One region of the Heyndrickxia acidicola genome, then DNA from elsewhere that is predicted to be linked to it. Evidence: riboswitches for the same ligand, from Rfam matches in the RefSeq annotation. Region 1 holds a riboswitch; each other region holds the start of a gene.
The links. A riboswitch is a leader RNA that binds a small molecule or an ion and turns the genes downstream of it on or off. The one in region 1 is predicted to bind S-adenosylmethionine.

Region 1 (2,270 bases):
TACTTTTCCCTGCACCGTTTGCCCCTAATATAGCATGCACCTCGCCTGCTTTAAGGTCAAAATGAGCATCAGACAAGGATTTTACATTCCCAAAGGATTTTTTTATATCATTCATGATGAGCAATTGGTCCATAATTGTTTGCCCTCCTTCCTTTGTATAAAGGGAGTCTGACCGATGCTATCGGAGCAGACCCTCCAATCTTATTTACCTTCTTCCAATTTCTTAAGTGCTTCTGAATATCCCTGATTGCTGTGGCCCCAGCCTTTTATATACTGATTAAGATCAGCTGTTGTAATTTGTTTCTTCGGCAGAGTTTTCTTTGTTACAAATACAGGCTTTAATTTTACTGTTGCAGGTGTATGATCTCCATGGATTTTTTGGTACGCATACCGAACCTGAATACGGCCAATATCTTTCGGATCAACGGCGGCAGATGCTACCCATGGGCTGTTTTTCTCTTGAATCATTTGCAGATCCTCATCGCTCATATCAATTCCATACACTTTAATATCGTTTCTTCCTGCCTGTTGAATGGCGCGGACCGCACCCTTGGCAAATTCATCCCAGGAAGCCCAAACGGCTGTGATTTGGCCTTTCTTTGGATACTGCTTTAGAAGAGCTTCCATTTGGGACTGAGTGTCCAAAGCAGTATTTTGTGTTGCTGCACCAAAAGTCGCTACCTCTTTGATTCCTGGATTTTTAGACATAAAATTTTTATAAGCAATTTGACGTCTTTCCATTGGAGCAAAACCAGCAACCCAAATCTTTACGATATTGGCTTTACCTCCTGTATCCTTTGCTAGCTTATTTAACGTCATTTCTGCCATTTGCTGATCACCTTGTTCAAGGACTGTTACACCTGGAACGGATACATCTGCATCAAATACAATAACGGGTATCTTCTGGCTGACTGCTTTCTTAACACCATCTGTAAGAGCTTCTTTTGTCCCATGGTCTATCAGAATGGCATCAAAGCCCTGGTTAATGGCGGCATCAAGGTTTGAAGCCATTTTTGCAAGATCTCCATCTGAAGTAAAAACAGTCGTTTTCCCTCCAAACTTTGCTACCTGCTCCTTTACCCCTTCAATATATTGTTCTGAAAAGGTTCCTAGGTTTTGCTGCATAATCAACGCTATCTTTTTGTTTGCAAGCGGATTCTTAGAATTGACATCTGCTTTCGCTTCCGTACTCTTTGATAAAGTAGGCTGGCAGCCTGCCAATAAGATAAAAGCGGTTAAAAAGATAAGCAAGCCTTTCCCGTTAACTATTTTTCTCATTCTCATCTCTCCTTTTTTTAGTTCGTTCAAAGCGATAAAGAAATAAAGCCAAACGAAAAAGCCCCTTTCCAAAAAGAAAAGAGGCTGAAGAATATAAAATCTTCTCACCTCTTATCTCTCAGAAAGTATCCTTTCTGTTGGAATTAGCACCGTGCCTCATGGGAAAATCCCGGCTTATTTTAAAAATACGCCCCATTTCACAATGGTATTACGGTCGGTTGCTGGGCATCATCGGGCCAAATCCCTCCGCCTGCTCTGGATAAGAGTTTTAAAGCTATAATTATGTACTCATAGGGTGAATATTAGCACGATAATAAACAGAATTGCAACTCTTTTTAAAAATATTTTTTTATTTCGAAGACTGATTGGTTATATAAATAATTGGGGTAGACTGTTTAAGGATTTATATCTAGGGCGGCTCAGCTTTACTGCCATTTAAATGATAGCGCTTTATTACTATGCGAAATTTGTTGTGTTAAACTCCTTGGAAAATTGTTATTCTAAGATAGTTTTGGTTAGCTTTTTAAATTACTTTATTTACTAATTCCTCTTCTTACCCAATTTACAATGCAAGGAATATCATCAATTTCAAATTATTTATTTTTAAATATATAAAATGGATTAAAATAGTCCATCCTAGTAAAATTGAACCCTTTTTGGAAAAAATTTCAGAAACATGAAACTTATTTATACAAACATGCGTCTTTTTAATAGACATTTATACAGAGGAGATCAATATGACTCAACACCGCATTTATAATTTCTTATATGGATTGGGGCTTTTTCTGCTTCTTTCCCTGTATATTTTTAATGTATTTTATAAGATAAGCGATTTTCCAGTATATAGCTGGGATGAGGCAAGACATGGGATCAGCGCCTATGAAATGCTGCAGAAAAAGAATTTTTTTGTAAATACATTCCGGTACAGTCCTGACTATTGGAACTTAAAACCTCCTCTTAGTTTTTGGGCTATCATGGCAGGATTTAAGTTA
Region 2 (2,270 bases), 280 kb from region 1:
TTGTTTTTGAGTTTCCATTGGCACTGGTACCGCATCCCGAAAGTACCAGTATTGCCGCTATAAATAAAGAAAAAAGGGCTAGCAAGTTCTTTTTCATCATCTTTCCTCCTAGGGGTACTTACATTCTTCTTGTTTTTTGATATACACAACAAGGATTCTATTACGCTAAAAAAAGGCTTTAATTCAACTTTTATTCCAGTCTGCTTCGGAGTATATCTCCCCGAAGCAGACTGATTTGTTTATTTCTGCTTTGCATGAACAAAGTCTGATTTGACTTTGTTTAAAAGCGCTTCTTCCGTCAGTAGCCGAAGACCGGTTAAAGCCAATGCTTTTGCCCCTGCAATGAGAGCATGTTCTCCAATTTCAGAGCAGGCTGCTTCACGAAATTCCTTTGTATGTCCGATAAGATCATCCGGTCCAATTTTTATATAACAATGGGATGTGGGCACCACCTGACTCACATTCCCTGCATCTGTACTTCCAATCCCATTGCCCTTTTCTGCAATGGTTTCTCCCAGCAGCGAAAGCTCTTGACCAACAGCAGCATCAAGTGAAGCATTGAGAATCAAGTTATGAACTTCATTTTGAAACCTTTCTATCTTCACAGTGCAGCCTGTGGCAAGGGCAGCTCCTTCAGCAATCCTCCGAACCTTGGCCGATACCTCTTCGGTTGAATTCCAAGTACTTGCCCTAATAAAGAAGCGCGCTGAAGCATAATCAGGAATGATATTAGGGGCTTCACCGCCATGTGTGATGATTCCATGGACCCGGACATCCGATGCCAGCTGCTGCCTTAGCGCATTAATGCCATTAAACAACTGAATCACCGCATCTAAGGCATTAATTCCTTCTTCTGGAGAGCTGGCAGCATGAGCTGTTCTTCCGTAAAAATGGAAGTCAAGCGGATCAACAGCAAGTGAAGGGGTTGTTAAGCTGGTTTGGCCGCTGGGATGAAGCATAAGGGCGGCATCAATTCCATTTAAATACCCTTCTCTTACAAAACTGCCCTTGGCACTGCCGTTAGGTCCGCCTTCTTCAGCAGGCGTTCCCAAAACAACCACTTCTCCACCCGTTTCTTCAATGACTTTTGATAAGGCAATGCCCGCTGCTGTACTGGTCGTGCCGATAATGTTATGCCCGCATGCATGGCCAATCCCGGGAAGTGCGTCATATTCTGCAAGGAAAGCGATAGATGGGCCGGCTTTTTCGGATGACTTTCTCGCCACAAATCCTGTTTCATGCCCTGCAACATTGCGGGTTACATCAAAACCCTCCTTTTCCAGAATTTCCGTTAATGCTTTTGATGCAAAAAATTCCTTATTACCAATTTCCGGCCTTTCATGGATAGCATGGCTTGTTTGAATATAAAGTTCTTTTGATTCATCAACGCTGGATAGTATCGTTTCTCTATATTGTTCAATAAGTGTCTCGCTGTTTTCCTTTTGAATTGCCAATTGAATCCTCTCCCTCTCTTCTTTTCTATTGCTGTATTTGTCTTTTGTAAGTCTGTTTACTAGACTAAATTAGTTTTAAGCTCAAAAAAGCCCCTCTTCTTATCCAATACACGATAAAGAAGAAGGGCTTATGTAAACACCGGCGACTTCTCATCTACCAAATCAATGATTCACTGATTTGCAGGAATTGGCACGGTGTTTGCGAAAAAACAGCAAATCCGTTGCCGAGGTATCATAGGGCCAGTCCCTCCACCTCTCTGGATAAGAAATATGATATTTATGAAATTTTTAATATGAGTTTTATTGTAGTGAGTTTATTTTTATTTGTCAATAAATTTCCCAAAATTTATTCTTTTCAAGCACATTTCGAGGACCTGTTAGTATAATCGGAAAAAGTGGATATGAGAACAGGATTTTACTTTAGTTCGCTAAATCATCAATTACATAACAAAGCGGCATCGCCTTATTAAGGAGATGCCGCTTTCTTTAACTGCATTAAGTTACTCACTCACTTTTTGTTCTTGTTGTTCCTTCAAACGATCAAGAACCATTTCATAGGAATCATTTCCATAATTTAAACAGCGCTTCACACGAGAAATAGTAGCAGTGCTGGCACCAGTCTCCGTCTCAATGACATGGTAGGTTTTTTTCTCGCGCAGCATGCTTGCTACTTCTAAACGCTGTGCCAATGACTGAATTTCGTTAATTGTACATAAATCATCAAAAAATCGGTAGCATTCCTCCGAATCCTTTAATGATAAAATGGCTTCAAATAACTGATCCAATGATTTCCCTCTTAATTTATCGATTTGCATA
Region 3 (2,270 bases), 400 kb from region 1:
TTTTAAAACATTAAAAAACCTGCCTTTTATCGAAGGCAGGAATTAAAGGAGATCATCATTTTTATATCAGGTCTCCAAGCTTTTTTCCACCATGAAATGAGAAATATACACATCTGGAGCTATTTCGCTTTTGCCGGTTTTTTGAAACCCGAAGCTATGATATAACCGAACAGCGGGCTCATTTTTTTCTCCTGTGCTGACTTTGAAGCAGGACGCTTCAGGGTAGGAATCAACGACGTGCTGCAATAAAGCGCTGCCAATTCCCTTTCTAAAATGAAGAGGATGGACAATCAATCTGCATATGACTAAATGGTTGTCCTCAAAGCTAATCGATATGACCCCGGCCAATTCATCCTCTTGATAAAAGCCAAAAAAGGTTTCGCGGCTTTCTAGCAAAGAGTTGACAGTCTCATGCAACGGAGGTATGTCGTAGAAATTTAATAGCTTCGCTTCTATATTATATGCAGGCAGTTGGATGCGTAAAACGCTTTCGGCTGCCTCTACATCTGTTATATCTAAAATCTTAATCATTACCATACCCCCTGCATGATAGACTTTTTTACTATTATACATACAAATAGAGGAGACAAGGAGAGGTTTTTTTAGGAAAATGAAATATTTTTCTGAAAAATAACTTTATTCTGAGATAAATTGGATAATCACGAAAACAGGATGAGAATAACAGGTTCTATTCTTATTAATTTCCCACGCTTTAATCTATTGTACGCAAAGCAGCAATCTATGCAGAAACAGCGTCCGCTTTTAAAGAAAAGGGTTGATGTTATAGAAGGAATGTTGTAAATTGTATAATAAGAATTAATTTTTCGAAATATAAAATTACATAGTTGTATCTTATCAAGAGAGGCGGAGGGACTGGCCCAGCGATGCCTCAGCAACCAGTCAATTATATTGACCCGGTGCTAATTCCAGCAGGTGTAAGCCTGGACGATAAGAAGAATGTGACGATTCTAAAGGCCTTCTTCTTAAAGAAGGTCTTTTTATTTTTAGGTCTTATAAAAATGACCGAATGAGCAGGAACAATAATCTCTTGCAAAAAATTGGATTAGATGCTCTCAAAATTCGCCTAGAGAAAAACAGTTTAAGGATCAGCAAGAAAAACAATGAAGGAGTGATAGGAGCATGGATTTACTGAAAACCCTGGAAAAACGGATTCTGGTAGCTGACGGAGCGATGGGAACACTACTTTATTCGCATGGGGTGGATACGTGTTATGAAGAGTTCAACCTGATTCATCCTGAAAAGATAGTGAATATTCACAGGGCATATATACAGGCCGGTGCAGAGGTCATTCAAACCAATACCTACAGTGCCAATTATTTTAAGCTGGAACAGTATGGACTGGAAGAAAAGGTGAAAGAAATCAATACGGAAGCGGTGCGGATTGCCAAACAGGCCGCTGGAAACAATACATTCATTCTGGGATCCATGGGCGGCTACAGGGGTGTTCGGAAATTGGAGATACCGGATGCAGAGATTAAGCGCTGCTTTAGAGAACAGCTTTTTCACCTGCTAAATGAGGGAGTTGACGGGATTCTTCTCGAAACCTATTTCGATGTGGAGGAGCTTTATTCCGTAGTGGAAATTGCCAAGAAGGAGGCAGCAGTACCGGTAATTGCCCAGGTTTCCCTGCATGAACCAGGCGTTCTCCAGAACGGGCGGCATGTGACCGAAGCGCTTAACCAGCTTGAAGGGTTGGGGGCAGATATTATCGGTCTCAATTGCCGTCTCGGCCCTCATCACATGATACAATCCTTTGAAGAAATCCCCTTGCCGGAAAAAGCCTATCTGTCTGCCTATCCTAATGCGAGTTTACTGGATTACGAGGACGGCAGGGTAACCTTTAGGGATAACGCTCGTTATTTCAAGGATAGCGCGATACAGCTGGTGGAGGAGGGTGTCCGGCTGATTGGGGGCTGCTGCGGTACCACACCTGAGCATATCCAAGCAGTGGCTGAAGGTGTAAAAGGGCTGACGCCTATAAAAGAAAAGACACCTAAAGTTCCGAGAGCACGAATCGAGCTTTCGAGTTCAAGTGGAATCGAGCCGCCCATCCATCAGATTGCAAAGGAAAGAACGTCGGTCATCGTTGAATTGGATACACCCAAGCATTTGTTGACAGATCGCTTTTTTGAAGGAGCAAGGGCTTTAAAGGAGGCCGGAATTGATGCCTTAACCATGGCGGATAATTCACTTGCGTCGCCGCGGATCAGCAATATTGCGATGGCTGCGCTTTTAAAAGAAAGGGAACA

Region 2: linked by a shared signal. The riboswitch ahead of A5N88_RS14030 (M20 family metallopeptidase) and the one ahead of A5N88_RS15295 (sugar ABC transporter substrate-binding protein) in region 1 are both predicted to bind S-adenosylmethionine.
Region 3: linked by a shared signal. The riboswitch ahead of A5N88_RS17275 (bifunctional homocysteine S-methyltransferase/methylenetetrahydrofolate reductase) and the one ahead of A5N88_RS15295 (sugar ABC transporter substrate-binding protein) in region 1 are both predicted to bind S-adenosylmethionine.

The regions. Positions count from the first base shown of each region.
Region 1 is NZ_KV440953.1:3,287,888-3,290,157, forward strand. Features, by position in the region: gene A5N88_RS15290 (sugar ABC transporter ATP-binding protein) at 1-133, opposite strand, end outside; gene A5N88_RS15295 (sugar ABC transporter substrate-binding protein) at 202-1,278, opposite strand; SAM riboswitch class I at 1,387-1,544, opposite strand; gene A5N88_RS15300 (ArnT family glycosyltransferase) at 2,016-2,270, shown strand, end outside.
Region 2 is NZ_KV440953.1:3,006,027-3,008,296, forward strand. Features, by position in the region: gene A5N88_RS14025 (MetQ/NlpA family ABC transporter substrate-binding protein) at 1-97, opposite strand, end outside; gene A5N88_RS14030 (M20 family metallopeptidase) at 240-1,421, opposite strand; SAM riboswitch class I at 1,602-1,722, opposite strand; gene A5N88_RS14035 (YerC/YecD family TrpR-related protein) at 1,955-2,269, opposite strand.
Region 3 is NZ_KV440953.1:3,687,036-3,689,305, forward strand. Features, by position in the region: gene A5N88_RS17270 (GNAT family N-acetyltransferase) at 67-531, opposite strand; SAM riboswitch class I at 850-955, shown strand; gene A5N88_RS17275 (bifunctional homocysteine S-methyltransferase/methylenetetrahydrofolate reductase) at 1,141-2,270, shown strand, end outside.